DNA from 4 places in the Streptomyces sp. NPDC048182 genome. Region 1 is predicted to be linked to each of the others. Evidence: riboswitches for the same ligand, from Rfam matches in the RefSeq annotation. Region 1 holds a riboswitch; each other region holds the start of a gene.

Region 1 (7,640 bases):
CGCCTTCCTCTTCCTGCTGTTCGAGGTGGGCGCCAAGTAGCCGGGCGGGCGGCTCAGTCCGCCAGCATCCGGGAGCGCAGCCGCTCCCGGGTCTCCGGGGTGAGGCCGAGCCCGCGCTCCAGGTAGGTGTCGACGTCGCCCCACGTCTCCTCGACCGTCTCGAAGGCCGCCGCCAGGTACTCGGCGCGGGCGTCGAAGAGCGGGTTGAGCAGCTCCATGACCTCGGGCGACCAGGCCGAGGCGGAGGAGGAGCCGCGCTGCACCTTGTAACGGCGGTGCGTGGCGTTGGACTTCAGGTAGTCCTCGACGATGGCCTCGCGCTCCACGCCCAGGGCGAGCAGGGTCACGGCGACCGACAGGCCCGCGCGGTCCTTGCCGGCCGCGCAGTGCATCAGGGCGGGGACGCTGTCCTCGGCCAGGGCGTGCAGCACCCGGGAGTGCTCGGCGGTGCGGTCCTTGATGATCGAGCGGTAGGAGGCGGTCATCCGGGCGGCGCCCTTGCCGTCGGCGAGGATGGCGCGCAGCTGGTCGAGGTCGCCGTCGCGGACCATCTTCCAGAACTCGGCGCCGTCGGCCGGGTCGCTCAGCGGCAGGTTGACGTTCCGCACGCCCGGCAGCTCGACGTCCGGGCCCTCCAGCTTCTGGTCGGCGGCGTTGCGGAAGTCGAAGACCGTGTGCAGGTCCAGCGAGGCGAGGAACGCCGCGTCCTCGGCGGTCGCGTGCGCGAGGTGACCACTGCGGAACAGCACGCCGTGCCGCACTCGGCGCCCGTCGGCCGCCGGCAGCCCGCCGACGTCACGGAAATTGCGTACGCCGGTCAGCTCGGGCTCGGCCGACGGGGCGTGCTCGGTCACGTTACGGCTGGATGAAGTCACGGCTCGACGATACGACACCCCCCGTCCGACGTGCGGCGGTGCGTGAGGAGCGTCATAACCGTGACGGTGCGTGCCTCGTCATGTTCACGTAATTCAGGTAATTCCTATGGCCCTTTGCGGGAAATCCCGCTTTCCGAATCGACGCAGGGTGACGAGGAATTCCGATAAAGGATCAAGACGGCACTTGTCGGCTCGGGTCCCCGTCACTTACGTTCACCTCCGATCCGGACGGACGCCCAATCCTGCCGCCGCCCGGAGCCAGAAATCGTCAAGCACCCGTCCATGGCAGGAGCGGGGGACCCACAGGTAAGACCGCCTGTTCCGGTTCCCGGAACGGCTAGGGGTAAAGCCGCGCATTCCGCGCGGCCGGGCATCTCCAGTCCGCACCCGACAGCTCACCTCGCAGGCGCCGGAGAGGAATTCGTCATGCCCGCGAAGGGTAAGCACCGCCGTCCCAAGGCCAACCGCCTCACCCGCACCATCGCCGCCGTCGCCGGAACCGGCAGCGCCGCGATCGCGCTCCCGCTGATGGGCGCCGCCGGCGCGCACGCGGCCCCCGCTCCCGCCAAGGCCGCCACGGCGCACACCTACACGGTGAAGAGCGGCGACTCCCTGTCCGGGATCGCCCGTGCGCAGCACGTGTCCGGCGGCTGGAAGAAGCTGTACGACAACAACCGCGACGCCATCGGCGGCAACCCGTCGCTGATCCGCCCGGGTCTGAAGCTCACCCTCGGCGAGCAGGCCACAGGCAAGGCCGAGCCCGCAGCCGCGAAGCCGGCGAAGCCCGCCGCCAAGGCCGAGCCGGCCGCAGCGAAGGCCGAGCCCGCCGCCACCGGCTTCACCGCCCCCGTGGCCGGCGCCACCATCGGCACCCCGTACCACCAGGCCGGCAGCATGTGGTCCAGCGGCTACCACACCGGCACCGACTTCGTCGTCCCGACCGGTACCTCCCTGAAGGCCGTCGGCGCGGGCACCGTCGTCTCCGCCGGCTGGGGCGGCGCGTACGGCAACCAGGTCGTCATCAAGCTCGCCGACGGCCACTACGCCCAGTACGCCCACCTGTCCGCGCTGTCCGTCTTGGCCGGCCAGGCCGTGACCGCGGGCCAGCAGGTCGGCCTCTCCGGCGCCACCGGCAACGTGACCGGACCGCACCTGCACTTCGAGATCCGCACGACGCCGGACTACGGCTCCGACGTCGACCCGGTCGCCTACCTGCGCGCCCACGGCGTCTCTCTCTGACGCCGCCGCCACGCCACCGAAGGCCGGACCCACGATCCCCGGGTCCGGCCTTCGGTGTTATTCCTGAATTGGCCAACACTTTAGGCGTGGCCTTTCTCACCGTTCGTCAAGCCCCGCCTACGGTCGCGTAGGTCACATTCCGAGGTGAATCATGGGCCGACGTGGCAGACGATTCGAAGAGTGACAGCGAAGCAGTGATCGGGTCGTACGTGGCGCTGGGGGACAGCTTCACCGAAGGCGTCGGCGACCAGGGCCCCGACGGGTCGCCGGTCGGCTGGGCGGACCGGTTCGCCGTCCTGCTCGCCGACCGGCGGCCCGAGGGCGACTTCACCTACACCAACCTCGCGGTGCGCGGCCGGCTCCTCGACCAGGTCGTGGCCGAGCAGGTGCCCCGTGCCGTCGCCCTCGCACCGGACCTGGTCTCCTTCTGCGCCGGCGGCAACGACATCATCCGGCCCGGCACCGACCCGGACGAGGTCGCCGAGCGCTTCGAGCGGGCGGTGGCGGCGCTGACCGCGACGGCCGGCCGGGTGCTGGTGACGACCGGGTTCGACACTCGGGGCGTGCCCGTGCTGAAGCATCTGCGCGGCAAGATCGCCACCTACAACGGACATGTGCGGGCCGTCGCCGACCGCTACGGGTGCCCGGTGCTCGACCTGTGGTCGCTGCGCGGCGTCCAGGACCGCAGGGCCTGGGACCTGGACCGGCTCCACCTGTCCGCCGAGGGCCACACCCGGGTGGCGCTGCGCGCGGGCCAGGTGCTCGGCCTGCCCGTCCCGGCCGACCCCGACCAGCCCTGGCCGGCGCTGCCGCAGCGCGCCGCGCTGCACGTGCGGCGGGACGACGTGCAGTGGGCGCGGGAGTACCTGGTGCCGTGGATCGGGCGCCGGCTGCGGGGCCAGTCGTCGGGGGACCACGTGACGGCGAAGGGCACGCTGTCGCCGGCCGACATCCGGACGCGGATCACGGCGGTGGCCTGAGGGTTGGAGGGGGCGGGTGCCTCGGTGACCGGGGCGCGCCGGCTCGCGGGCGGCCACCCTGCACGGACGGCACCCCGGCACCGGGTGCCGTCGTCGTCACATGAGACGACCATAATGAAAGCTCCATCCCTGCACCTGGAGGCACCGTGGCCGGTCCCCGTTCCCTGAACCCCGGGCTCCGCGCACTGCGCCCCGCGGCCTTCGGCGCGGACCCGAGCGGTGCGCGCCTGGCGCGGATCCGCAGGTCGCCGCATTTCAGCGACGGTGTCTTCCAGAACCCCGGCGGCGAGGCCCGCACCAGGCCCTCCGGTTCGGCACGTGAGTTCGCGAGGATCTACTTCGAGAAGGAGGCGCGCTCCCACCGCGCCCCGACCGGCACGGTCCCGGTGCACGCCACCACCCTCGCCGACCTAGCCCGCCCGCCGGCCACCGGGCTGCGGCTCACCTGGATGGGGCACTCCAGCGTGCTCGCCGAGATCGACGGGCAGCGGGTGCTCTTCGACCCGGTCTGGGGCGAGCGCTGCTCCCCCTTCCCGTTCGCCGGCCCGAAGCGGCTGCACCCGGCCCCCGTGCCGCTGGCCGCCCTCGGCCCGGTCGACGTCGTCGTCATCTCGCACGACCACTACGACCACCTGGACCTGCCCACCATCAAGGCGCTGGCCGGCACCGACACCCTGTTCGCCGTGCCGCTGGGCGTCGGCGCCCACCTGGAGCGCTGGGGCGTGTCCGCCGGGCGGCTGCGCGAGCTGGACTGGCACGAGTCGACACGCGTCGGCGGCCTCACCCTGACCGCCACCCCGGCCCGCCACTTCTGCGGGCGCGGCCTGCGCAACACCCAGCACACCCTGTGGGCCTCGTGGGTCGTCGCCGGCGAGCGGCACCGCGTCTTCCACAGCGGCGACACCGGCTACTTCGACGGCTTCCGGGACATCAGCGCCGCGCACGGCCCGTTCGACGCGACGATGATCCAGATCGGGGCCTACTCGGAGTTCTGGCCGGACATCCACATGACGCCCGAGGAGGGCGTACGGGCCCACCTCGACCTCCAGGGCGGCCGGCCCGCCGGGGCCCTGCTGCCGATCCACTGGGGCACCTTCAACCTGGCCCCGCACCCCTGGGCCGAGCCGGGGGAGTGGACCCGGGACGCCGGCGAGGAGGCGGGCCAGGCCGTGGCGACCCCCCGGCCCGGCGCGCCCTTCGAACCCGCCGGCGAACTGCCCACCGACCCCTGGTGGCGGACCGTGTCCCGGCCGGGCCCGACCCCCTGGCGCCGGCCCCGGCCGGTGGCCGCCCCCGCCGAGCCGCTGCGCGACGAGGCCGACCTGGCGGGCGACCGCTGACCGAGCCGGTGCGGCGCGGCGGGCATGGACCCCGGCGGACCGGGCACCCGTCGTCCCCGTCTTTGAGCGACGAGGGTCTTCGAGGGCCTTCGAGCGACGAGGAGAGGACGAGCCATGCCCGCCGGTTCCAGCCCCAAGCGTGAGCGTCAGTACGAGAAGATCAAGGAGAGCAGCAAGGAGCGCGGCGCCGGCGAGAAGCGGGCCGAGGAGATCGCCGCGCGCACCGTCAACAAGCAGCGCGCCCGCGCCGGGGAGTCCCGCACCGCCAGCAAGTCCTCCACGCAGGACCCGAAGTCGGCGTACCAGCGCGGCGGCCAGCGCTCGGGCAACCGCACCGGTCCCAAGGGCCCCACGCGCGACCAGCTCTACAACGAGGCCAAGCAGCGCGGCATCGACGGCCGCTCCAAGATGACCAAGGACGAACTGGCCAAGGCCCTGGGCCGCTAGACGGCCTTCGAGACCCCGCCGGTGCCCTCCCGCAGGGCCGCCGCCAGCCGGTCGCGGGCCTCGGTCTGGGCGGCCACGCGCTCCTCGAGGACCGCCAGCCGCTCCCGCGCGACCCGCAGCCCCCGTTCGGACGGCGGCCCCGCGGCCACGTCACCGTCCAGGCAGGGCAGGAACACCCGCACGTCCTCCAGGGTGAGACCGGCCGCGAGCAGCCGGCGGATGTTGCGGACCCGGGTCACGGCACCCTCGCCGTAGACCCGGTAGCCGTTGCCCGCCCGCTCGGCGGCGATCAGCCCCGCCTGCTCGTAGTGGCGCAGCGCTCGCGGCGTCGTCCCGGTCGCCCCCGCCAGCTCGCCGATCCGCACCGGCCCCACCTCCGGCGCCGATCCTGTCACGCCACCACCGCGCCGCCGTCCACCGGAAGCACGACGCCGGTGACGAACGACGCGCCCGGCGCCGCGAGCCCGGTGATCGCCCAGGCCACCTCCTCGGGTCGGCCGATCCGCCCGAGCGGGGTGTGCGCCAGCTGCCACTCCCGCACGGCCGCCCGGCGCTCCGGGGTGAGGCCCTGGTGCTCCCCGATCGGCGTGTCGATCGCGCCCGGCGCGACGGCCACCACGCGCACCCCGCGCGGCGCCAGTTCGACCGCCCAGCTCCGGGTCAGCGTCTCCAGCGCGGCCTTGCCCGCCGCGTAGACGGCGCTGCCGGGCCAGCCGCGCTGCCCCACCGCGGTGCTCACGTTGACGACCACCCCGCCGCCCTCGGCCAGCAGGGGCAGCGCGGCCTGCGTCAGCAGCACGGGGGCGATCAGGTTGGTGGCGAGCAGCGGGGCGAGCGCCTCGGGGTCGAGGGTGTCGAGCCGGCCGCCACGCACGATGCCCGCGTTGTTGACCAGCACGTCCAGGCGCCCGTACCGCTCCCGCGCGGCGCGCACGATCCGCTCGGGCTCCCCCTCGGCGGTGAGGTCGGCGGCCAGCGGGGTGATGCCCGGGTGGCCGTCGGCGGTCTCCCGGAGCTTCCCCTCCCGGCGGCCGACGGCGAGCACCGAGGCCCCTTCCGCGGCGAAGGCCCGTGCGGTGGCCCGGCCGATCCCGGTGCCGGCCCCGGTGACCACGACGATCCGGCCGCTGTGCGGCGCGCTGCTGGTGTCCATGCGCCGATCCTGCGACCCTGCCGCCAACGGCAGGGTCAAGCGGCGCGGCGGTCAGGCCCGCACCAGCGGGGTGTCCACCAGGTGCTCGGCCACGAACCACGCCTGCAGCTCGCCGGTGCGGATCACCTGCGACACCAGCAGGTCGTTGGTGCCGTCGTCACCCAGCTCCGCGGTCCGGGCGGCCGCGTCGTGCGCCGCGGTGAGGATCGTCTCGTGCGCCTTGAGCAGCCGGGAGAGCATGGCGGGGACCTCCTCCACGCCGTCCGGCGGGCGCGGGATCGAGGTGATCTCCGCGACGTGCCGGGGGTCTCCCACTGCCACGCCGCCCAGCGTCTGGACCCGCTCGGCGAGGGTGTCCACGAGGACCAGCTGCTCGCCGGCGTGCTTGTCGAGGAGCAGGTGCAGCTGGTAGAAGGTCGCGCCGCGCAGCAGCCAGTGGTGCTTCTTGTAGAGGCCGTAGAGGATCTGGGTGTCCGCCAGGATCCGGTTCAGCCGCTGGCAGGCGTACATGCGGGCATCGTGCGAGAGCCCCAGCGGGAACTGCTTGACGGTGCCGAACTCCTGGACGGTCCTGGTGGTCATGTCGCCTCCTGGGATGGGGTGAACGGGGTGGTGCGGTGCTCCCGGTGACGGTAGGGCCCGCGGTCCGAGCAGCCGCGCCCCTGCGCGTACCGGGCGATGACCCTCGGCGCACTGCCCGCGCCCGCCGCCGCGCGGGCGCTGCCGGAGCAGCGGTGGTGCACTGGCGGACGACGCGCGCCGCTTCGCGGCTCCTAGCGTGGCGCACAGCGGTGCCGGAAGGGACCGGCACCGCACCGCGACCACCTGGGAGACCCTCATGTCCGAAGTTGCCGAGCCCGTCCGGCCGGTCCTCGAGCCCGCGGCGGCGGCCTTCGCCGAGGCGACGGCCAATCCGCCCTACCTCTACGACCTGACCCCCGCGGAGGGCCGCAAGGCGGTGGACGAGGTGCAGGCGGGGCCGGTCGACCTGCCGGCCGTCGACGAGGAGTGGATCACCGTGTCCGGCGGCCCGACGGGCAGCGTCCGCGCCCGTCTCGTCCGGCCCGCCGGGTCCGCCGGCGCCCTGCCGGTGATCCTCTACATCCACGGCGCCGGCTGGGTGTTCGGCAACGCCCACACCCACGACCGGCTGGTCCGCGAGCTGGCCGTCGGCGCCGGGGCCGCGGTGGTCTTCCCCGAGTACGACCTCTCGCCCGAGGCCCGCTACCCCGTCGCCCTCGAACAGAGCTGGACCGTGGCCCGTTGGGTCGTCGAACAGGGCGCCGACAAGGGCCTGGAGGGCGCCCGCCTCGCCGTCGCCGGCGACTCGGTGGGCGGCAACATGGCCGCGGCCCTGACCCTGCTGGCGAAGGAGCGCGGCGGCGTCCCGCTGGTACAGCAGGTGCTGTTCTACCCCGTCACCGACGCGAGCTTCGACACCGGCTCCTACCGCCAGTTCGCCGAGGGCTACTTCCTGCGCCGCGACGCCATGCGGTGGTTCTGGGACCAGTACACCACCGACGAGTCCGAGCGCGCCCGGATCACCGCCTCCCCGCTGCGGGCGAGCACCGAGCAGCTCACCGGCCTCCCGCCGGCGCTGGTCGTG
Region 2 (7,640 bases), on a different contig from region 1:
GCGAGCGCAAGGCGAAGGCCGCCGCGGCCGAGCTGCCCGAGGAGCTGCTCCCCGCCTTCGAGGCGCTGCGCGCCTGGCGGGCGGAGCAGGCCCGCGAGCAGGGCGTCCCGGCGTACGTGATCTTCCACGACGCCACACTCCGCGAGATCGCCACGGTGTGGCCGACCTCCGTCGGACAGCTCGGCGGGATCAGCGGCGTGGGCGAGAAGAAGCTGGCGACGTACGGGGAGGGCGTGCTGGCGGTGCTGGCCGGCCTGAGCGGCGGGGCGGCGCCCGAGGCGCAGGACACCGCGCCCGCGTCCGGTGAGGACGCCTGGCCCACGGACGAGCCCGAGCCCGACGACTGGATATGAGCCCGCGCAGCGTCTAAGCGAGCGCCGTCAGCCCCGGCGCGAAAGTGATCAGCAGGGGCAGCAGCGGCACCAGCGCCGCGATCGCCGTCGCGAGGGCGCGGCGGCGGGGCGCCAGCCTGGGCAGGGGCTCGAGCAGTCGGTCGACCCGCTCGCCGAGGAGGCGGTGGCTGGAGGCGCAGGACAGCACGCCGCGGTGCTGGTTCAACTCGATCAGGGCCAGCGCCGTCGTCAGGTTGCCGCAGCGGCGGGAGGCCGTGTCGTCGGCGGCGAGTTCGACCAGCCGGTGCGTCTGGTCGCAGAAGTGCGCGAAGAGCGGGATGCGGGGGAATCCGGTGGCCAGTGCGGTGGACAGGTGCAGCAGCCAGTCGTGGTGGGCGCGGGCGTGGCCGCGCTCGTGGGTGAGGACGGCGTCGAGCTGGTGGTCGGTGAGGCGGTGCAGGGCGCCGGTGGTGACGATGAGCTGGGGCGGGCTGCCCGGCATCCACCAGGCGTCCGGGTACTCGTCCTCCAGGACCAGCAGCGGACCGCGTCCGGCGGCGAGCCCGGCGGGCAGCTCGGGGGCGCGTTCGTCCAGCTGGGCGCGGGAGCGCGAGCGGCGCCGGCGGGCCTCGACGAGTTCGCGGGCCAGCATGGCGGTCGTCCAGGCCGCGCCGCCGGCGAGCAGCAGGGTCAGTACGGCCGCCCAGACCGGGCCGGCGGAGAGGTCGTACGCGGCGGTCACCGCCGGCGGCGCCGGGGCGAAGAGCTGGGCGCGGACGGTGCCGAAGACGGCCGCGGCACCGAGCGCCAGGGCGGTCAGGCAGCACAGCAGCACCGTGGCGACCAGGCACTGCCAGACCCACAGCGCCACCACGGGGTCCCGCTCCGGCCAGGCCGACCGGGTCAGCGCGCGCGGCGCCGGCACGGCGGCGGTCGCGGCGACGGCGAACAGCAGGAGCAGGCAGACGGTCATGCCACGGGCTCCGGATCCTGGTCGGGAGGTCGGCTCTGGCTCTGGTGCGGTGGGACTGCTGCGCGGGTGGCGCGGACGGGCGGAACGGGGCCGGGTCGGAGCCGGCCGGACCGTCTCGCGCACACCGCCCGACGCCAGTATGACGGTGCCGGGCGGTGCGAGTCAGGTGCCGGACGCGATCGGATCGCGGCGCGGAGGGTCACCCGAGGTCTGGGCCCCGGTCCGCGCCCCCGTCCGGGCGCCCGGTCACGCGTCCGGTCACCTCGCCGAGGCCCACCCGGGCGCCGTCCGGCCCCGGGGCCCAGGCCGTCAGGGTCACCTCGTCGCCGTCCTCCAGGAAGGTCCGCTTGCCGTCGGGAAGTTCCAGCGGGTCGCGGCCGTTCCAGGTCAGTTCGAGGAGGGAGCCGCGCTGCCCGGCGTCGGGCCCGCTCACCGTGCCCGAGCCGTAGAGGTCGCCGGTGCGCAGGGAGGCCCCGTTGACCGTCATGTGGGCGAGCTGCTGGGCGGCCGTCCAGTACATGGTGGAGAAGGGCGGTTCGGAGACGACGTGGCCGTTGACGGCGACGGTGATGCGGAGGTCGTAGCCGCCGGGCTCGACCTGCACGGGGTCGGTGTCGTCCAGGTAGGGCAGCAGTTCGTGGGTGCGCGCGGGCGGGGCCACCCGGGCCTCGTCCAGGGCGTCGAGCGGGGTGATCCAGGCCGACACCGAGGTGGCGAAGGACTTGCCGAGGAACGGGCCGAGGGGCACGTACTCCCAGGCCTGGACGTCCCGGGCCGACCAGTCGTTGAGCAGACACAGGCCGAAGACGTGCTCGCGGAAGTCGCCGAGGGCCACCGGACGCCCCCGCTCGGAGGGCGTGCCCACCACGAAGCCGACCTCGGCCTCGATGTCGAGGCGGACGGAGGGGCCGAAGACCGGGGCGGCGTCGGCGGGTGCCTTGCGCTGGCCCGACGGGCGGACGACGTCGGTGCCCGAGACGACGACCGTGCCGGAGCGGCCGTGGTAGCCGATGGGGAGGTGCTTCCAGTTGGGGGTGAGGGAGTCCTCGGCGTCGGGGCGGAAGATCTGGCCGACGTTGCGGGCGTGGTTCTCGGAGGCGTAGAAGTCGACGTAGTCGGCGACCTCGAAGGGCAGGTGCAGCTCCACCGAGGACAGCGGGTGGAAGAGCGGCTCGATGGCCTCGCGGTGGGCGGGCACCGTCACCCAGGCGGTCAGCGCGCGCCGCACGTCCGACCAGGTGGTGCGGCCGGCCGCGAGGAGCGGGTTGAGGGTGGGCCGGGCGAGCAGGGTGACGTAGGGCGAGCCGAGCGCGTGGGCGGCGGCGCCGGCGTCCAGGACGTGGTCGCCGAGCCGGACACCGACCGTCCGCTCCGGCGAGCCGGGCAGGGAGAACACGCCGTACGGAAGGTTGTGCGGGCCGAAGGGGTCGCCCTCGGGGACGTCGAAGGGGGGCATCGGGTGCTGCCTCTCTCTCGTGCTCGCCGTGCGCCACGTGATCCGTGGCCGCGCCACACGTTACGGGTGGGACGACGGTCTTGGGCAGTGCCCGAGGAGGTGACGCACCCGGCGGGAGAGGGCGGACGCCGGTCCGGCGCACCGGCCGCCGGGCACCGTCGCCGGCGGCGTGCCGGCCTCGGCGCGCAAGCGGCCAGGAGCGCGCAGGAGCGGGCATGATCGTGCGGGCCAGGACCCGGCTCGTACGGCCGCCCGGACGTCCGCGTACTTCCGTGTGCGGAAGCGGTCGCGGCCCGTTCCGGCGGGGGCGGTGTCCGTATTCTCTGATCATGGACCGCACCCCTCCGTACTCCCTCGTCGCCACCGACCTCGACGGCACCCTGCTGCGCGGCGACGACACCGTCTCCGAACGGTCGCTGGCCGCGCTCGGGAGGGTGGCCGAGGCGGGCGGGCTGCACCTGGTGGTGACCGGGCGTCCGGCGCCCCGGGTCCGGCCCCTGCTCGACCGGCTCGGCTGCACGGGGCTCGCGGTGTGCGGACAGGGCGCGCAGGTGTACGACGCCGGCGCGCACCGGCTGCTGTGGTCGGCCGTGCTCGACCGGGAACTGGCCGAGACCGCGCTCGGCAAGATCGAGGCCGAGGTGGGCCAGGTGTACGCCGCGGTCGACCAGGACGGCGTCCACGGGCTGACGCTCGTCGAGCCCGGCTACCGGATGCCCCACCCGACGCTGCCCGCGGTGCGGGTCGGCCGGCGCGACGATCTGTGGTCCGCCCCCATCAGCAAGGTGCTGCTGCGCCACCCCTGCCTGCCGGACGACGAGTTGGCGGCGACCGCCAGGTCGGTGGTCGGCTCGCTCGCGACGGTCACCATGTCCGGCCCCGGCACCGTGGAGCTTCAGCCGTGCGGCGTCACCAAGGCCACCGGCCTGGCGCTGGCCGCCGAGCGGCTGGGCGTGGACCGGCGGCGGACGATCGCCTTCGGCGACATGCCCAACGACGTGCCCATGTTCCAGTGGGCGGCCCACGGCGTCGCCATGGCCGCCGCCCACCCGGAGCTGAAGGCGGTCGCCGACGAGGTCACCACGACGAACGAGGACGACGGCGTGGCCGTCGTCCTCGAGCGGGTCTTCAGTGAGCGTCTGCTCAGTAGGCGCTGAAGACGTTGTCGATGGAGCCGTAGCGGTGGGCCGCGTAGTTGCAGGCGGCGGTGATGTTGGCGACCGGGTCGTAGGAGTTCCAGGACGTGCCGGCGACGTGGTACGTCTGGAAGGTCGGGTCGATCACCTGGAGCAGGCCCTTGGACGGGGTGCCGTTGATGGCGTTGATGTCCCAGTTGTTGATGGCCAGCGGGTTGCCGGACGACTCGCGGATGACGTTGCGGTGGATGCCGTCGTAGGTGCCGGGGATGCCGTGCTGGGCCATCACGGCGAGCGACTCGCGGATCCAGCCGTCGAGGTTGTTCGGGTAGGCCACCGACGCGGTGGTGGCCGTCTTGGCGGCCGGGGTGGCGGCGGAGGCGGTGGCGGCTCCGACGATCGGCATGGCGAGCACGGCGACGCCGGTGCCGGCCAGGGCGAGCTTGCGGGCAAGGCGGGTCCGACGGTTCTGACCGTTGGCAGACATGGTGTGTCCCTCTCCTTACGCCTGCGAGGTGAGCTGTCGGGTTCGGGCGGGGAGGTGCCCGGCCGGGCCCTGACGGGCACGGCTTCACCCCGAGCCGCTCCGGCGATGACCGGGCGCGGCGACTTACCTGGGTCCCCCGCTCCTGCCGGCGAGTGTCGAGTGGATGTGAGTGCGTCGGGCGGTGGCAGGATTCGGCGTCCGCCTGACAGGCCGGGAACGTATGCGAGAGCACATGTCCGAAACAAGTGCAGGAATCACCCAAAGGCCCTGTTGACCTTGAACTGGGGTATTTGGTGGACTTGATCCTTTGCGTACGCCAAGGGTCAACTCGCTTACGGGTCAAGGCCGGGCGCGGCGGAGGGGCGGCTGGCCGCCCGGTCCGGCCGAGTGAGCCAACTCACGGGCGGTCACGAGAGCCGCAAAACAGGCATACATCCCAACTAGTCGCCAATCGGCCGGAGGTGGCGGACATCCGCTCGGTGGCGGGATCTCGACCCCCGGGGATGTCGGTCGATGTCTGCTCATATGCCTTGATCAAAAACATACCGCGCATGATCCGATACCGACCGGCCTGTAACGGTGGGCGCTGGCGGTGATCGAAACGTGACCGGATACGCTGACTTGAGTGGTGGCAGCGACCTATCGACAAGCCGGGTAATCGCCAGAAGACACCAGCAGACAGGAGACCCCTCGTGACCGTCGTCGGGCCGTTCGGGCTGAGCGTGCGGGACCAGGCTCTGGAGGCCGATGTCCAGGCCGGGTTGGTGGCTGTCGAGGAAGGGTTGCTCGAGGCAACCAAAAGCGAGGTCCCCTTCATCACCGAGGCCGCCCAGCACCTGGTGCGCGCCGGCGGCAAGCGGTTCCGCCCCCTGCTGGTGATGCTCGCGGCCCAGTTCGGCGACCCCTACGCGCCCGGCGTGGTGCCCTCCGCCGTGGTCGTGGAGCTGACCCACCTCGCGACGCTGTACCACGACGACGTGATGGACGAGGCCGCCGTGCGGCGCGGCGTGGCCAGCGCGAACACCCGCTGGGGCAACTCCGTCGCGGTGCTCACCGGAGACTTCCTCTTCGCCCGCGCCTCGCAGATCCTCGCCGACCTCGGGCCCGAGGCGGTCCGGGTGCAGGCCGTGGCGTTCGAGCGGCTGGTCACCGGCCAGATCCTGGAGACCGCGGGGCCGCAGGACGGCCGTGACCCGGTCGACCACTACCTGGACGTGCTCGGCGGCAAGACCGGCTCACTGGTCGCCGTCTCCTGCCGGTTCGGCGCGATGATGTCGGGCGCGGACGAGACGGTCGTGGACGTGCTCACCCAGTACGGCGAGCGGCTCGGCGTCGCCTTCCAGCTCGCGGACGACGTCCTGGACATCGCCTCCGACTCCGACGAGTCCGGCAAGACGCCCGGCACCGACCTGCGCGAGGGCATCCCGACCCTGCCGGTGCTGCGGCTGCGCGAGCGGGCCGAGCGGCTCGGTCTCGCCGAGGACCGCGCGCTGTGCGAGCTGCTGGACTCCGACCTCACCGACGACGCCCGGCACGCCGAGGCGCTGCGCCTGCTGCGCGCGCACCCCGCCCTGGAGCAGGCCCGGCGGGACACCGTCCGCTACGCCAGCGACGCCCGCTCCGCGCTGGCCCCGCTGCGGGACTGCGACGCCAAGACCGCGCTGGTGGAGCTGTGCGACGCGGTGGTCCACCGGGCCGGCTGAGCCCTTCGCTTTCCTGCCCCGCGCGCCGTCCCCTACCTCCCGCCGGGTAGGTGACGGCGCGTCGCGTCATACCCCAGGAGTACGCGGAGCCCGCGCAGTTGGCTCCGCGGGGTGACGCATCCTCGGCGCCGATTTGGTCAGATGGACACCACGGAAAAACACCACTCCTCACCGATTCGGGTGAGAATGGCGGCTCACGGGTGGACCCGTGCGCGTTCGCGGAACAGCCGCCGCCGACGACGGAGGTAGGGCAGACATGGCACCGTTCGATTCCCACGACGACCACGACCACAGCACGGGCGCGAGCGACGAGGACCGAGGCGCGCGGCGGCGCAAGGCCACGCGGTACGTGGTGCCGGTCGCGGTGCTGGGGGTGGCGGCCGCCACGATCGGCCTGGTCCCCGCGCTCGCCGACTCCGGTGACCCCGACCTCCCCGAGGTCACCGCGCAGCAGCTCATCGAGAAGATCGCCGCCTCCGACGTGCAGCAGCTGTCGGGCACCGTGCGCATCAGCACCGACCTCGGCCTGCCGGACCTCGGTGGCCTCGCCGACGGCATGCTCTCCGGCGGCCCCTCCGCGGGCGGCGCCGGCTCGGCGGCCGACCCCTCGGCCAAGCTCACCGAGCTGGTGTCGGGCACCCACACCCTGCGCGTCGCGGCCGACGGCCCCGACCGGCAGAAGCTCTCCCTGCTGGAGAACGCCGCCGAGTACAGCCTGATCCACGACGGCAAGGACGTCTGGGGCTACGACAGCGCGTCCAACGAGGTCTTCCACTCCACCGCTCCTGACCAGAAGGGCGCCGCCCGCCCGGAGAAGGAGGCACCGGCCACGCCGAAGGACCTCACCGAGCAGGCCCTCAAGGCCGTCGACGGCACCACCTCCGTCAAGGTCGACGGCACGGCGCAGGTGGCGGGGCGCGACGCCTACCGGCTGGTGATCAAGCCCGAGCAGAAGGGCTCCACGGTCGGCGCCATCAGCGTGGCCGTGGACGCGAAGACCGGGCTGCCCCTGAAGTTCACGCTGACCCCGGCGAGCGGCGGCGCCGCCGTCGTGGACGCCGGTTTCACCAAGGTCAGCTTCGACCGTCCGGCGGCCTCGACGTTCGACTTCACCCCGCCGAAGGGCGCGAAGGTGACCGAGGCCGACGAGGCACCGGCCAAGGGCCCCGGGGCTCCCAAGCTCCCCGAGGCACCCAAGCTCCCCGAGCACCACGCGCCGACCCCGGGCGCCCCCGGCGGTGACCTGGACGGGCTGAAGGTCATAGGCAAGGGATGGAACGCGATCGCCACCGCCGACACCGGCGGCCAGGGTCTCCCCGGCGCCGGCGCCGGCGCGGGCGGCGACCTCGGCGGCTTCCTGGGCTCCCTCGGCGACCAGGTCAAGGGCGACTTCGGCTCGGGCACGGTGTTCAAGACCCGCCTGGTCAACGCCCTGATCACGGACGACGGCAAGCTCTATGCAGGCATGGTCACCAAGGAGGCCCTGATCAAGGCGGCCGACGCCGCGCAGTAGCCGTCCCGCGGGCCGCGCGGGAGGCCGTGGGCAGGACCAG
Region 3 (7,640 bases), on a different contig from region 1:
GATGGAGTTGGCCAGGTGCAGGGCCAGCGGCTGCAGGGTGCGCAGGTGCACCTCGCGGCCACCGGCGATGCGCACCTCGACGTCCGGGCAGACGAACCGGGTCATCGCCAGGATGCGCAGGCACCGCTGCGGAGTGAGGTTCCACTCCTTGGCCAGCGGGGTGCCCTCGAACGGGATCAGGAAGTTGACCGGCACCGAGTCGGGGTCGAGGTCCCGCAGCGCGAACACCACGTCGACCAGGTCCGCGTCGCTCTCGCCCATGCCCGCGATGAGCCCGGAGCAGGCGGACAGGCCCGCCCCGTGCGCCTTCCGCACCGTGTCCACCCGGTCGGCGTACGTGTGCGTGGTGGTGATGTCCCCGTACGTCGCCTCGGAGGTGTTCAGGTTGTGGTTGTAGGCGTCCGCGCCGGCCGCCCGCAGCCGCTCCGCCTGGCCGTCGGAGAGCAGCCCCAGGCAGGCGCACACCTCGACCTCGGCGTTCTGCTCCTTGATGGCCTTGATGGTGTCCGAGACCCGGTCCACGTCCCGGTCGGTCGGACCGCGCCCGCTGGCCACCAGGCACACCCGCTTGGCCCCGCCGGCCACACCGGCGGCGGCGGCGTCGGACGCCTCGCCGGGCTTGAGCCAGGTGTACTTGAGGATCCCGGCGGTCGAGCCGAGCCGCTGCGAGCAGTAGGAGCAGTCCTCGGGGCACAGGCCCGACTTGAGGTTGACGAGGTAGTTGAGCTTCACCCGTCGGCCGAACCAGTGACGGCGCACCTTGCCGGCCGCGGCCACCACGTCGAGCAGGTCGTCGTCTGAAGTGGCGAGGACGGCGAGCGCCTCCTCGCGGGTCGGCGCCGCGCGCCGAAGCCCCTTGTCCACCAGCGTGTTCAGCAGGTCCATGAGAGCCGATCCTGTCCTACCGGACGCCCCCGGGCCAAGGAGACTTCGCACAACGCGCGCCGTTCACTGTGTGGGTATTGCCACACCTCGGGCGGGCGTATGTCCGGCTAATGTCTGTCCACTGCCTACAAACACACCGACGCACGAGCGGGGGACCGAGCATGGCGTTCGGCTGGATCGACGAGCAGGCGGAGCAACGCCGCCGGGCCGGCCTCGAACGGGTCCTGCGCCCCCGTCCGGCCGACTCCCCGCTGCTCGACCTGGCGAGCAACGACTACCTCGGGCTGGCCCGGCACCCCGAGGTCGCCGAGGGGGCGGCCCGGGCGGCCCGCACCTGGGGCGCCGGCGCGACCGGCTCCCGGCTGGTGACCGGCACGACCGGGCTGCACACCGAGCTGGAGCGCGAACTGGCCGCCTTCTGCGGCTTCGAGGCGGCCCTGGTGCTCTCCTCCGGCTACGCGGCCAACCTCGCCGCGGTCACCGCGCTCGCGCCGCACGGCTCGCTCGTCGTCTCCGACGCGGGCAACCACGCCTCGCTGATCGACGGCTGCCGACTGGCCCGGGGCACCACGCAGGTCGTGGCGCACGCCGACCCGGACGCCGTCCGCAAGGCGCTGCGCACGCACGACGGGCCCGCCGTCGCCGTCTCCGACACCGTCTTCTCCGTCGACGGCGACGCCGCCCCGCTGGCCGCCCTCGCCGCGGCGTGCCGCGAGCGCGGCGCCGGCCTGCTGGTGGACGACGCGCACGGCCTCGGGGTGCTGGGCGAGGGTGGCCGGGGCGCGCCGCACGCGGCCGGCCTCGCGGGCGCGGACGACGTGGTCGCGACGGTCACCCTGTCGAAGTCGCTGGGCGGCCAGGGCGGTGCCGTGCTCGGGCCCGCCCGGGTGATCGCCCATCTGGTCAACACCGCCCGGACGTTCATCTTCGACACCGGGCTGGCCCCCGCGGCGGCGGGCGCGGCCCTCGCGGCGCTCAGACTGCTGGGCCGGGAGCCGGAGCGGGCGGGGCGGGCGCGGGCGGTGGCGGCCGAGCTGCACGCGCGGCTCACCGCCGCGGGCCTGGACGCGGTACGTCCCGACGCCGCCGTCGTCTCGGTGCGGGCGCCCTCGCCGCAGGCGGCCGTGGGGTGGGCGGCGGAGTGCCGGGCGGCCGGGCTGTCCGTGGGGTGCTTCCGGCCCCCGTCCGTGCCCGACGGCGTCTCCCGGCTCCGGCTGACCGCGCGCGCGGACCTGACGGAGCGGCAGGTCGCGCGCGCGGTACGGGTGATCGGTGAGACGCGGCCGTGAGCGTCGGTCAGACGCCGGCCGTGAAGGCGGCCCAGCTCCCGGGGGAGAAGAGCAGCGCGGGCCCCGCGGGGTCCTTGGAGTCGCGCACGGCGAGCAGGCCGGCCCAGGGGCCGACCCGCGGCCGGGCCGTCTCCACGCAGTTGTTCGCACCGGTGCTGTGGCTGCTGCGCAGCCAGCGCACGCCGTGCAGAGCGGTGCTGGACGGGATGTACCGAGGAAGTGCGGACATGGTGCCTCCTTACGCGCCTGCCGCTGTCGCGGCGATGAAGTCCAACGAGTCCTCGGGCGAAAGAGCATGGATCGAGAGGGTGGTGAAGGCCTCGGTGTAGGCCTCCAGGTCTTCTTTCCGTTCGAGATGGAAACTACTCGTCAGTTGGTCGAGAACGACCACATCCAGATCAGAAGTGCTCGAAAAAGAGAAGATTACGAAAGGGCCGGTGACACCCACGTGCGCCCCGGCGCTGAACGGCAGGACCTGGAGCCGCACGTGCGGCAGCCGCGCCGCCGCCACGAGACGGGTCAGCTGACGGGCCATCACCCCGGCCCCGCCGACCTGCCGGCGCAGCACAGCCTCGTCGAGCACCGCGCTCAGCCGCAGCGGCGGATCCCCGTGCAGCACGTCCTGCCGGGCGAGGCGCACCTTGACCAGCGTGTCGAGCCGTTCGTCGGGCAGCCCGTCCACCGCGGCCCGGGTCACCGCCCGGGCGTACTCCGGGGTCTGCAGCAGCCCCGGGACCACGCTGGTCTCCAGGGTGCGCATCGCCCGCGCCTGCGACTCCAGGCTGAGGAAGTCCCGGTAGGCCGGGGGCAGCACCCCGCGGTACGGATGCCACCAGTGGTGCCGGCCCGCGCCGGCGTCCTCGGCGCCCGCCAGCGTCGAGAGCAGCTCCCGTAACCGGGGGTCGTGCACCCCGTAGGCGTCCAGCAGCAGGCGCACGTCGGCCGGTCTCACCCCGCTGGTCCCGGTCTCGATCCGGCTGACCTTCGACTGGTGCCAGCCCACCAGCCGGGCCGCCTCGCCGCTGGTGATCCCCGCCGCCGCGCGCAGGGCGCGCAGTTCCGCGCCCAGCTTCCGCCGGCGCACGACCGGACCGTGCTGCATGGCCATCTCCCCCGCTTCCCGGGCGCTGTCCCCATGCCGCCCGAATACGCTCTGCCGTCGCAGAGTTCACCGCTTCGAGCGACAGATATATGCACATCTTGGGGGATCGCCGCCCGGCGCCCCCGCGGTGATGGCACTCTGGCGGACGAACCACCAGTGCGGGACCGTACTCGAACCAGCCGCTCCGTGTCGGAGCGTCGGACGGCGGGCCCGTGGGAAAGGGACGAGGTCGCCATGGCAGACCATCTGGAAGCATCCGTCACTCTGCCGAGCGATCCCGCCTCGGTGGCCGCCGCGCGCACCTACGTGGTCGGGACCCTGGCGGAGTGGGGGCTGCCGGCGGAGGCGGACGCGGCGGAGACCGTCCGGCTGATCGTCTCCGAGCTGGCGACCAACGCGGTGCAGCACACGCTCGGCATGTCACCCACCTTCACGGTGGACCTGGCCCTCGACCACGACCAGTGGCTGCGGGTCGGCGTCACCGACAGCCACCCCCGGCTGCCCAAGCGCCTGCCGGCCGCCGTCCAGCAGGACAACGGCCGGGGCATGGTGATCATTCGCTGGCTGACGGCGGAGTGCGGCGGCCGGCTCCGGATCCGGCCCACCCGGGAGGGCGGCAAGACCGTCTCCGTCGAGCTGCCCTGGACACCGCCGATCGTCCCCGCGCCGGCCGCGCCGACGCCGGCCACCATCGCCGGGAGCGGTACGGCGGCGGTGGCGCCGTAAGCCGTGGGTACGGGCGCGGGCCTACTTCACCGGCGCGGGCCTACTTCACCCGGCCGTACCAGACGCTGCTCGTCCAGATCTTCTGCAGCCGCACCACGTCACCGGTCTTGGGCGCGTGCCAGAGCTTGCCCTTGCCGGCGTAGATGCCCACGTGGTAGACACCGCGACCCGAGTGGAAGAACACCAGGTCCCCGGCCTTGCGGCTCTTGGCGGAGACGTGGCGCGTCTTGTTGTACTGCTGGGCGGCGGTGCGCGGCAGCTTCTTGCCGGCCTTCTTGAACGAGTAGAGCGTCAGCCCCGAGCAGTCGAACCGGCTCGGCCCTATGGCGCCGTACCGGTACGGCGCGCCCTTCTTGGACGCCGCGATCTGGAGGGCCTTCGTCGCGTGCGTCGCCGCGGCGGCCTCGGAGGCGGCACCCGGGACCGCGATCGAGCCGCCCACGGCGGCGATGGTCAGCGCGGACGCCGTGCCGGCCCGGGCCATCAGCGACGGGACACGATTGAGCGCAGACATGCGCAACCCTTCGTCAGCCGCCTGTGAAGGATGACCTGTCGGATTCGGGCTGGCGAAGTAGCCCGGCCGCGCGTGCGCGGCTTCACCCCAAGGGACGCTCGGGCCGGTCCTGTCGGAACCGTTCCGGCGACCCGTCGTGCTCGGGTCCTCCACTCCTGCCGATCCACTCCTGTCGACCAGGACACCCGGACGGCGGCAGGACTCGGCGTCCGCCCGGATCGCCCCGCCGGTGCGGCGGGGGCTTGTCGTCAGTCACGGATCTTGTCCCATGGAAGTCGGAAAATCCCAACGGAACGTGGCTTCTGTGTTGTTACTCACCACTCGCCCGATCGGGTGGCCATCATCCCGTTCGAGGCATTGCGACCGGTGGGGCAGATGCCCGGAGCAGTAACGGAAGGGCTCATTCCGGAAGATGAGTGCACGCGGCACGCAACCGCGACCCTTCGGAAATCGGTGGTGTCGCTACGCCGAAAGGGGGTAAGTCGTTCGGCTCGTTTCAACTCCGGCCGCTTCGGGCCCCCGTCCCTGGCAGCGGTAATCAGTCGGTCAAAACCTGGTGATGCGCCGGAAACCTGAGAAACCTACTCTCACACCGATCCACCTGCGGTTTTCCGTGTAGCGACAGGCGCATTCCGCTGCTTGCCTGTGTGTTACATCTTGGACCGTCGCGGTGGCCGCGGCAGCCGGACCGGGGTGGTCCGACGTGAGGTTCTGTGAGGTGGGACGCGTGCAACTGACCCCGCACGAGCAGGAGAGACTGCTCATCCATGTGGCGGCCGATGTGGCTGAGAAGCGTCGGGCGCGTGGGGTGCGGCTCAACCACCCCGAGGCCGTCGCGCTCATCACCTCGCACATCCTCGAGGGCGCCCGCGACGGCCGCACCGTCGCCGAACTCATGGCCTCCGGACGCAAGCTGCTCCAGCGCGCCGAGGTCATGGAGGGCATCCCGGAGATGATCCACGACGTGCAGGTCGAGGCCACCTTCCCGGACGGCACCAAGCTCGTCACCGTCCACGAGCCGATCATCTGACGGGGCCGGTCGTGATCCCCGGAGAGATCCTCTTCGCCGACGAGCCGGTGCCCTTCAACGAGGGGCGCGAGGTCACCCGGCTCACCGTGCTCAACACCGCCGACCGGCCCGTCCAGGTCGGCTCCCACTACCACTTCGCCGAGGCCAACCCCGGCCTCGACGTCGACCGCGCGCTCGCCCGGGGCAAGCGCCTGAACATCCCCGCCGGCACCGCCGTCCGCTTCGAGCCCGGCATCCCGGTCGAGGTGGAGCTGGTACCCCTCGCGGGCGCCCGTGTCGTCCTCGGCCTGCGCGGCGAGACCGGAGGTGCCCTCGATGCCTGACCTCTCCCGCGCCGCCTACGCCGACCTGTTCGGGCCCACCACCGGCGACCGCATCCGGCTCGCCGACACCGACCTGCTCGTGGAGATCGAGGAGGACCGCTGCGGCGGCCCCGGGCGCTCCGGCGACGAGGCCGTCTTCGGCGGCGGCAAGGTGCTGCGCGAGTCCATGGGCCAGTCGCGCGCCACCCGCGCCGAGGGCACCCCGGACACCGTCGTCACCGGCGCCGTGGTCCTCGACCACTGGGGCATCGTCAAGGCCGACGTCGGCATCCGCGACGGCCGGATCACCGGCATCGGCAAGTCCGGCAACCCCGACACCATGGACGGCGTCCACCCCGACCTGGTCATCGGCCCGGAGACCGAGGTCATCGCCGGCAACGGCAAGATCCTCACCGCCGGCGGCATCGACACCCACGTCCACTTCATCGCCCCGCAGCTCATCGACGAGGCCCTCGCCTCGGGCGTCACCACCCTCATCGGCGGCGGCACCGGCCCTGCCGAGGGCAGCAAGGCCACCACGGTGACACCGGGTTCCTGGCACGTGGCGCGGATGTTCGCGGCCCTGGAGTCCAGCCCCGTCAACATCGGCTTCCTCGGCAAGGGCAGCACCATGTCGAAGGAGTCGATGCGCGACCAGGTGCGCGCGGGCATCCTCGGCTTCAAGATCCACGAGGACTGGGGGGCGACCCCCGCCTCCATCTCCGCCTGCCTGGACGTGTGCGAGGAGACCGGCGTCCAGCTCGCCGTGCACACCGACACCCTGAACGAGGCCGGGTTCGTCGGCGACACCTTCGCCGCCGTGGCCGGCCGCACGCTGCACGCCTTCCACGTCGAGGGCGCGGGCGGCGGGCACGCGCCCGACATGATCACGGCGGTGTCGCTGCCGCACATGCTGCCCAGCTCCACCAACCCGACCCGCCCGCACACCGTCAACACCGTCGAGGAGCACCTCGACATGCTGATGGTCTGCCACCACCTGAACCCGGCCGTGCCCGAGGACCTCGCCTTCGCCGAGTCCCGGATCCGGCCCAGCACCATCGCGGCCGAGGACATCCTGCACGACCTCGGCGCCATCTCCATGATGTCCTCGGACTCCCAGGCCATGGGGCGCATCGGCGAGGTGATCATGCGGACCTGGCAGACCGCGCACGTGATGAAGCGGCGTCGCGGCTTCCTGCCGGGCGACACCCGGGCCGACAACCGGCGGGCACGTCGCTATGTCGCCAAATACACCATCAACCCGGCCGTGGCGCAGGGCATCGAGCACGAGGTCGGGTCGGTGGAGACCGGCAAGCTCGCCGACCTGGTCCTGTGGGACCCGCGCTTCTTCGGCGTGAAGCCGCAACTGGTGCTCAAGGGCGGGCAGATCGCCTACGCCCAGATCGGCGACGCCAACGCCTCCATCCCGACCCCGCAGCCGATCCTGCCCCGGCCGATGTTCGGCGCGTACGGCACGGCGCCGGCCGCCAACTCGCTGGGTTTCGTCGCCGAGCAGGCCATCACCGACGGGCTGCCCGAACGGCTGAACCTGTCCCGGTCGCTCGTGCCTATCCGGTCCACCCGCGGGCGGACCAAGGCGGACATGCGGGAGAACGACGCCCTGCCGCGGGTCGAGGTCGCCGCGGACTCCTTTGCCGTGACCATCGACGGCGAACTCGTCGAGCCCGCACCCGTCGCCGAACTGCCGCTGGCCCAGCGGTACTTCCTGTTCTGAGCGGGGCGAGTCGTCCATGAGGTGTCCATGAGCCGCGCCGCCCTGCTCGTCCTGGCC
Region 4 (7,640 bases), on a different contig from region 1:
GAGCACCTGATGTTCCAGGGCTCCGCCCAGGTCAAGGGCAACGGCCACTTCGAGCTGGTGCAGGGCGCCGGCGGCTCGCTGAACGGCACCACCAGCTTCGAGCGCACCAACTACTTCGAGACCATGCCCGCCCACCAGCTGGAGCTGGCGCTCTGGCTGGAGGCCGACCGCATGGGCTCCCTGCTGGCCGCCCTGGACGAGGAGTCCATGGAGAACCAGCGGGACGTGGTGAAGAACGAGCGCCGCCAGCGCTACGACAACGTGCCCTACGGCACGGCGTTCGAGAAGCTGACCGCCCTCGCCTACCCGGCGGGCCACCCCTACCACCACACGCCGATCGGCTCGATGGCCGACCTGGACGCGGCGACCCTGGAGGACGCCCGCGCCTTCTTCCGCACGTACTACGCGCCGAACAACGCGGTGCTGTCGGTCGTCGGCGACATCGACCCCGAGCGGACGCTCGCCTGGATCGAGAAGTACTTCGGCTCCATCGCCTCCCACGACGGCAAGCCCGCCCCCCGGGACGGCTCCCTGCCGGACGTCATGGGCGAGGAGCTGCGCGAGGTCGTCGAGGAGGAGGTCCCGGCGCGCGCGCTGATGGCGGCCTACCGCCTGCCCGAGGACGGCACGCGCGCGTGCGACGCGGCCGACCTGGCGCTCACCGTGCTCGGCGGCGGCGAGTCCTCGCGCCTGTACAACCGCCTGGTGCGGCGCGACCGCACCGCCGTCGCGGCCGGCTTCGGCCTGCTGCGGCTGGCCGGCGCGCCCTCGCTCGGCTGGCTGGACGTGAAGACCTCCGGCGACGTGGAGGTGCCGGTCATCGAGGCCGCCATCGACGAGGAACTGGCCCGGTTCGCCGAGGAGGGCCCGACGGCCGAGGAGATGGAGCGCGCCCAGGCCCAGTTGGAGCGCGAGTGGCTGGACCGGCTCGGCACGGTCGCGGGCCGCGCCGACGAACTGTGCCGGTACGCCGTGCTGTTCGGCGACCCGCAGCTCGCCCTCACCGCCGTGCAGCGGGTCCTGGAGGTGAGCGCCGAGGAGGTCAAGGAGGCCGCCCGGGCCCGCCTGCGCCCGGACAACCGCGCGGTGCTGGTCTACGAGCCCACCGCGCCCCAGACCGCCGAAGGCGACGAGAACGAGGAGGCGGCCAAGTGACCGACCTGGCCACCATGGAATTCCACGGGCAGCCGCAGGCCGGCGAGCCCAAGCCGTGGGCCTTCCCGGCCCCCGAGCGCGGCAGCCTGGACAACGGTCTCACCGTGCTGCGCTGCCACCGCCCCGGCCAGCAGGTCGTCGCCGTCGAGGTGTCCCTGGACGCCCCGCTGGACGCCGAGCCGGCCGGCCTGGACGGCGTCGCGACCATCATGGCGCGCGCCTTCTCCGAGGGCACCGACAAGCACAGCGCCGAGGACTTCGCCGCCGAGCTGGAGCGCTGCGGCGCCACCCTCGACGCGCACGCCGACCACCCCGGCGTCCGGCTCAGCCTGGAGGTGCCCGCCTCCCGCCTGGAGAAGGCCCTCGGCCTGCTCGCCGACGCGCTCAGGGCGCCCGCCTTCGCCGACAGCGAGGTCGAACGCCTGGTGCGCAACCGGCTGGACGAGATCCCGCACGAGCTGGCCAACCCCTCGCGCCGCGCCGCCAAGGAGCTGTCCCGGCAGCTCTTCCCGGCCGACGCCCGCATGTCCCGCCCCCGGCAGGGCTCCGAGGAGACCGTCGCGGCCATCGACGCGGGCGCGGTGCGCGCCTTCTACGAGCGCCACGTGCGCCCCGCCACGGCCACCGCCGTGGTCGTCGGCGACCTCACCGGGCTGGACCTCGACGCGCTGCTCGCGGACACCCTGGGCGCCTGGACCGGCTCCGCCGCCGAGCCGCGGCCGGTGCCGCCGGTCACCGCCGACGACACCGGCCGCGTCGTCATCGTGGACCGCCCCGGCGCCGTCCAGACGCAGCTGCTCATCGGGCGCACCGGACCCGACCGGCACGACCGGGTCTGGCCCGCGCAGGTGCTCGGCACCTACTGCCTGGGCGGCACCCTCACCTCCCGCCTGGACCGCGTCCTGCGCGAGGAGAAGGGCTACACCTACGGCGTCCGCGCCTTCGGGCAGGTGCTGCGCTCCGCGCCCGACGGCACCGGCGCCGCGATGCTCGCCATCAGCGGGTCCTTCGACACCCCCAACACCGGGCCGGCGCTGGCCGATCTGTGGACCGTGCTGCGCACCCTGGCCGACGGCGGCCTCACCGACGCCGAGCGCGACATCGCGGTGCAGAACCTGGTGGGCGTGGCGCCGCTGAAGTACGAGACCGCGGCGGCCGTGGCGAGCACCCTGGCCGACCAGGTCGAGCAGCACCTGCCCGACGACTACCAGGCGGCGCTCTACCGCCAACTCGCCGCCACCGGCACGGTGGAGGCCACCGCCGCCGTGGTCAGCGCCTTCCCGGTGGACCGGCTCGTCACGGTCCTGGTGGGCGACGCGGCGCAGATCAAGGCGCCCGTCGAGGCGCTCGGCATCGGCGAAGTGACCGTGGTGGCCGCCGAGTAGCGGCACGCGCGCGCGGCAGGCCCCCGCACGGCCCTGGTACGGAAACGTCACCAGGGCCGTGCTGTGTCCGAATTGGGGAGAGACTGCCTCTCTGTGCTGTGGTGTGCGCAACAAAACCGGTGTTGCGTTTGAGAATTGAACACAGCCGCGTTTAGCGTCATCCGGGCTGTTCGTCAGGCAGTGCGCCGCACCCGCGGCACCGGACAGCCATCGCCGAGTCCCCGTACGGCGCGAGCCAGGGGAGCCGGGGACCCATCGCAGTCCCTGGGGTGAATCGGACGCCCGCGCGCGAGCGAGGGGGCCCGTAGGAGACCTTCCTGCTCCGAACCCGTCAGCTAACCCGGTAGGCGAGAGGGAAGGAAAGGACGAGCCTCTTGGCGTTCACGCGCGCCACCGGGAAGCACCGCCGGCCCAGCCGGATGCAGCGCACCACCGCCCGTGCCGCGAGCGTCGCGGCCCTCACCGCCACCGGCGTCGTCGGCACCCTGGCCGCCCCGGCGCTGGCCGCCCAGGCCGAGCCCGCGCCGGAGACGACCGGCCTCACCCCCGTCATCACCATCGGCGACTCGATAGCCGATCAGATCGACGCCCAGGCCGCCGCCCAGGAGCAGGCCGCCGCGGACGAGGCCGCCCGCAAGGCCGCCGAAGAGGCCGCGCGCGAGCGGGCCGCCGAGGCGGCCAAGGAGGCCCACGAGGCCAAGGAGCGGGCCGCCCGCGCCGCCGAGCGCAAGCGCCTCGACACCTTCGTCGCGCCGATCAGCGGCTCCTACGTCTCCACCGGCTACCAGTCCAGCAGCTCGCTGTGGTCCTCCGGCAGCCACACCGGCATCGACTTCCACGCCGCGAGCGGCACCACGGTGCACGCCGTCGGCACCGGCACGGTCGTCACGACCGGCTGGGGCGGGGCGTACGGCAATCAAGTCGTGATCAAGATGCATGACGGCACGTACACCCAGTACGGGCATCTGTCGTCCATCAACGTCTCGGTCGGCCAGTCGGTCACCCCCGGCCAGCAGATCGCGCTGTCCGGCAACACCGGCAACACCACCGGACCGCACCTGCACTTCGAGGCCCGCACCGGTCCGGAGTACGGCTCGGACATGGACCCGGTCGCCTACCTCCGCTCGCACGGCGTCCACGTCTGAAAAACATCCCCGAATTCCGGTCGGCGGTCGGAAAGAACGCCGAATTGGCCTAGAGTCTTGACCCAGAGTCGCTGAGGACGCGTCCGTCGTCGGCGTTTCACGGGGATTAAGGCGGAGGTCGGCCATGCGAATTCCGGCGCACTCGGTGTGCGCGGCGATCCGGGACGACATCGTCGCCGGGGTGCACCCGCGCGGCAGCCGCCTCACCGAGGAACTGCTCGCCCGCCGCTACGGCGTCTCCCGCGTCCCCGTCCGCGAGGCGCTGCGCACCCTGGAGGCCGAGGGCTTCGTGGTGACCCGGCGGCACGCGGGCGCCTGCGTCGCGGAGCCCAGCGAGCAGGAGGCCGCCGACCTCCTGGAGGCCCGCGCCCTGCTGGAGCCGCTCGGCGCGGGGCGGGCCGCCCGACGCCGCAGCGAGGCCCACCTGAAGGTGCTGCGCGGACTGGTCCGCCTCGGCCAGGAGCGGGCCGGCCAGGGCGGGTCCGAGGACCTGCGCGCCCTGGGCGGCTGGTTCCACGAGACCCTGGCCCAGGCCGCCGGCAGCCCCTCCCTGACCGCGCTGCTCACCCAGCTGCGCCACAAGATCGCCTGGCTCTACGTCGTCGACGTGCCGGCCGGCGCGGTGCAGTGCTGGGCGGAGCACGGCGCGATCGTCGACGCGGTGACCCGCGGGGACGGGGAGCGGGCGCGGATGCTGATGGCGCTGCACGCCGAGCGCTCGGCGCCGGCCCACCGGCTGCGGGTGAGGAGAATGCAACCTGCCGTAAACACACCGAGCGCGGGGAATTAACACGGGCGCCGTATACAAGAGGGGAATTCCCGGCGGGATCTCGAAAGGGGAGTTTGGGAGGATTTCCCTTTGACCGGGGGTGCTTCTCGTAACGGGAAAGGCCGGCCCGCGCCCTCGAAATGAGGGCGCGGCCCGGCCCACGCGAAATGCCCGCAGTGGCGTCGGGTCGCGGTGTCAGACGGTCTCGGGAAGCTCCTCGAGGCCCTCCGCGACCAGCTTCGCCAGCCGCTCCAGGGCGGCGTCGGCGCCCTCGGCGTCCGAGGCCAGGACGATCTCCTCGCCGCCCTGCGCGCCCAGGCCGAGGACGGCCAGCATGGAGGCCGCGTTGACGGGGTTGCCGTCCGCCTTGGCGATGGTCACCGGGACCCCGGTGGCCGTGGCGGCCCGGACGAAGATGGAGGCGGGGCGGGCGTGGAGACCCTCGGCCCAGCCGACGTTGACGCGGCGCTCAGCCATGTGATGCTGCCCTTCGAGTGGTGCAGGGTTGACCTGGTGCAGGGTTGTCTAGACCAGTTTCCCACATCGCGCGGCATGCGCGAGCCGTACGCTGGGGCGCATGCAGACCTCGCCGGACCGGCACGCGTATCCCGCCCACTGGGAGGCCGACGTGGTGCTGCGCGACGGCGGCACCGCGCGCGTGCGGCCGATCACGGTCGACGACGCCGAGCGCCTGGTCAGCTTCTACGAGCAGGTCTCCGACGAGTCGAAGTACTACCGCTTCTTCGCGCCCTACCCCCGGCTCTCCGCCAAGGACGTGCACCGCTTCACCCACCACGACTTCGTGGACCGGGTCGGTCTCGCCGTCACGGTCGGCGGCGAGTTCATCGCCACCGTGCGCTACGACCGGATCGGCCCCGGCGGCACCCCCGCCTCCGCGCCGGCCGACGAGGCCGAGGTCGCGTTCCTGGTCCAGGACGCCCACCAGGGGCGCGGGGTCGCCTCCGCGCTCCTGGAGCACATCGCCGCCGTCGCCCGGGAGCGCGGCATCCGCCGCTTCGCCGCCGAGGTGCTGCCCGCCAACACCAAGATGATCAAGGTGTTCATGGACGCCGGGTACACCCAGAAGCGCAGCTTCGAGGACGGCGTGGTGCGCCTGGAGTTCGACCTGGAGCCCACCGACCGCTCGCTCGCCGTGCAGTACGCGCGCGAGCAGCGCGCCGAGGCGCGGTCCGTGCAGCGGCTGCTCCAGCCCGGCTCCGTCGCGGTCGTCGGCGCCGGACGCGCGCCGGGCGGCGTCGGCCGCAGCGTGCTCGGCAACATCCTGGACGCCGGCTACACCGGCCGGCTGCACGCCGTGAACCGGGGGCTCGCCGAGGGCGAGACGGAGATCGGCGGCGTGCCGGCCCGCCGCTCGGTGCGCGACATCGACGGGCCCGTGGACCTCGCCGTGGTGGCCGTACCCGCCGAGCGGGTGCCCGAGGTGGTCGACGAGTGCGGCGAGCACGGCGTGCAGGGCCTGGTCGTCGTCTCCGCCGGGTACGCCGACAGCGGGCCCGAGGGCCGCGAGCGCCAAAGGGCACTGGTGCGCCAGGCGCGCTCGTACGGCATGCGGATCATCGGCCCGAACGCCTTCGGGATCATCAACACCGCGCCCGAGGTCCGGCTCAACGCCTCCCTCGCCCCCGAGTCGCCCCGCCCCGGCCGGATCGGCCTGTTCGCCCAGTCCGGCGCCATCGGCATCGCCCTGCTGTCCCGGCTGCACCGGCGCGGCGGCGGGGTCACCGGCGTCACCGGGGTGTCCACCTTCGTCTCGTCCGGCAACCGGGCGGACGTCTCCGGCAACGACGTCCTGCAGTACTGGTACGACGACCCGCACACCGACGTCGCCCTGATGTACCTGGAGTCCATCGGCAACCCGCGCAAGTTCACCCGGCTCGCCCGGCGCACCGCCGCCGCCAAGCCGCTGGTCGTCGTCCAGGGCGCCCGGCACGGCGGCGTCGCACCGCAGGGGCACGCGGTCCGGGCGACCCGGCTGCCGCACGCCACGGTCTCCGCGCTGCTGCGGCAGGCCGGCGTGATCCGCGTCGACACCATCACCGAGCTGGTCGACGCGGGCCTGCTGCTCGCCCGCCAGCCACTGCCGGCCGGGCCCCGGGTGGCGATCCTCGGCAACTCGGAGTCGCTCGGCCTGCTGACGTACGACGCGTGCCTCTCCGAGGGGCTGCGGCCCCAGCCCCCGCTCGACCTGACGACGGCGGCCGCCCCGGCGGACTTCCACGCGGCGCTGGCCCGCGCGCTGGCCGACGACACGTGCGACGCGGTGGTGGTGACCGCCATCCCGACGCCGGGGGAGGGCGCCCCGGGCGACGCGGCGCTGGCCGTGGCCCTGCGCACGGCGGCGGCCGAGGTGCCGGCCAAGCCGGTCCTGGTGGTCCACGTGGAGCTGGGCGGCCTCGCGGAGGCCCTCTCGGCGGCGACGAGCACGGCCCCGCAGGCGCGGCCGGCGGCCCCGGTGGCGAGCACCCCCGCGTCTCCCGCCTCCCCCGCCCCGCCCGCCCCCGCGGCACCCTCCGAAGAGGCCCGCCTCATCCCCGCCTACCCCGCCGCCGAGCGCGCCGTCCGCGCCCTCGCGCAGGCCGTCGCCTACGGGCAGTGGCGGCGCGAGTCAGCCGATCCCGGCCGGGTGCCGGAGTACGACGACATCGACGAGAAGGGCGCCGCCGAGCTGATCGCCGGCCACCTCGCGCGCGCGGAGGGCCCCGCCCTCGACCAGGCGGCGACCTGCGAACTGCTCACCCGGTACGGCATCCGCGTGCACCGCGCCCTGCCCGCGCCCACCCCCGACGACGCCGCGGAGGCCGCCCGCGCCCTCGGCTACCCGGTCGCTCTCAAGGCGACCGCCCCGCACCTGCGCCACCGCGCCGACCTGGGCGGCGTCCGCCTCGACCTCGCCGACGAGGAGCAACTGCGCCGGGCGTACGCCGAGTTGACCGAGTTGTTCGGCCGCCCCGAAGAGCTGCGCCCGGTGGTGCAGTCCATGGCGCCGCGCGGCGTGGACACCCTGGTCCGGGCCGTCATCGACCCGGCCGCAGGCGCCGCGCTCTCCTTCGGGCTCGCCGGGCCCGCCACCCAGCTGCTCGGCGACACGGCGCACCGGCTCATCCCGGTCACCGACCGCGAGGCCACCACCCTGATCCGCTCGGTGCGCACCGCCCCGCTGCTGTT

What was found. Region 1 has a riboswitch for cyclic di-AMP ahead of ACGFZL_RS18415 (peptidoglycan DD-metalloendopeptidase family protein). Riboswitches for the same ligand answer to the same signal wherever they lie in the genome.
Region 2: another riboswitch for cyclic di-AMP. It lies ahead of ACGFZL_RS06645 (transglycosylase SLT domain-containing protein); the one in region 1 lies ahead of ACGFZL_RS18415 (peptidoglycan DD-metalloendopeptidase family protein).
Region 3: another riboswitch for cyclic di-AMP. It lies ahead of ACGFZL_RS09265 (C40 family peptidase); the one in region 1 lies ahead of ACGFZL_RS18415 (peptidoglycan DD-metalloendopeptidase family protein).
Region 4: another riboswitch for cyclic di-AMP. It lies ahead of ACGFZL_RS27710 (M23 family metallopeptidase); the one in region 1 lies ahead of ACGFZL_RS18415 (peptidoglycan DD-metalloendopeptidase family protein).

The regions. Positions count from the first base shown of each region.
Region 1 is NZ_JBIDAQ010000008.1:241,673-249,312, forward strand. Features, by position in the region: gene ACGFZL_RS18405 (DUF6126 family protein) at 1-40, shown strand, start outside; gene ACGFZL_RS18410 (tyrosine-protein phosphatase) at 54-854, opposite strand; cyclic di-AMP (ydaO/yuaA leader) riboswitch at 1,139-1,297, shown strand; gene ACGFZL_RS18415 (peptidoglycan DD-metalloendopeptidase family protein) at 1,302-2,114, shown strand; gene ACGFZL_RS18420 (SGNH/GDSL hydrolase family protein) at 2,309-3,094, shown strand; gene ACGFZL_RS18425 (MBL fold metallo-hydrolase) at 3,241-4,434, shown strand; gene ACGFZL_RS18430 (plasmid stabilization protein) at 4,549-4,881, shown strand; gene ACGFZL_RS18435 (MerR family transcriptional regulator) at 4,878-5,246, opposite strand; gene ACGFZL_RS18440 (SDR family NAD(P)-dependent oxidoreductase) at 5,273-6,034, opposite strand; gene ACGFZL_RS18445 (Dps family protein) at 6,086-6,616, opposite strand; gene ACGFZL_RS18450 (alpha/beta hydrolase fold domain-containing protein) at 6,873-7,640, shown strand, end outside.
Region 2 is NZ_JBIDAQ010000003.1:135,520-143,159, forward strand. Features, by position in the region: gene recQ (DNA helicase RecQ) at 1-353, shown strand, start outside; gene ACGFZL_RS06630 (M56 family metallopeptidase) at 367-1,305, opposite strand; gene fahA (fumarylacetoacetase) at 1,505-2,761, opposite strand; gene ACGFZL_RS06640 (HAD family hydrolase) at 3,091-3,918, shown strand; gene ACGFZL_RS06645 (transglycosylase SLT domain-containing protein) at 3,905-4,384, opposite strand; cyclic di-AMP (ydaO/yuaA leader) riboswitch at 4,389-4,545, opposite strand; gene ACGFZL_RS06650 (polyprenyl synthetase family protein) at 5,077-6,087, shown strand; gene ACGFZL_RS06655 (outer membrane lipoprotein carrier protein LolA) at 6,344-7,600, shown strand.
Region 3 is NZ_JBIDAQ010000004.1:85,860-93,499, forward strand. Features, by position in the region: gene bioB (biotin synthase BioB) at 1-885, opposite strand, end outside; gene ACGFZL_RS09245 (8-amino-7-oxononanoate synthase) at 1,047-2,174, shown strand; gene ACGFZL_RS09250 (DUF397 domain-containing protein) at 2,182-2,403, opposite strand; gene ACGFZL_RS09255 (helix-turn-helix transcriptional regulator) at 2,413-3,276, opposite strand; gene ACGFZL_RS09260 (ATP-binding protein) at 3,511-4,002, shown strand; gene ACGFZL_RS09265 (C40 family peptidase) at 4,043-4,516, opposite strand; cyclic di-AMP (ydaO/yuaA leader) riboswitch at 4,520-4,734, opposite strand; gene ACGFZL_RS09270 (urease subunit gamma) at 5,244-5,546, shown strand; gene ACGFZL_RS09275 (urease subunit beta) at 5,558-5,869, shown strand; gene ACGFZL_RS09280 (urease subunit alpha) at 5,862-7,583, shown strand; gene ACGFZL_RS09285 (urease accessory protein UreF) at 7,611-7,640, shown strand, end outside.
Region 4 is NZ_JBIDAQ010000017.1:63,835-71,474, reverse strand. Features, by position in the region: gene ACGFZL_RS27720 (M16 family metallopeptidase) at 1-1,155, shown strand, start outside; gene ACGFZL_RS27715 (pitrilysin family protein) at 1,152-2,540, shown strand; cyclic di-AMP (ydaO/yuaA leader) riboswitch at 2,742-2,905, shown strand; gene ACGFZL_RS27710 (M23 family metallopeptidase) at 2,915-3,685, shown strand; gene ACGFZL_RS27705 (GntR family transcriptional regulator) at 3,810-4,475, shown strand; gene ACGFZL_RS27700 (HPr family phosphocarrier protein) at 4,650-4,931, opposite strand; gene ACGFZL_RS27695 (GNAT family N-acetyltransferase) at 5,032-7,640, shown strand, end outside.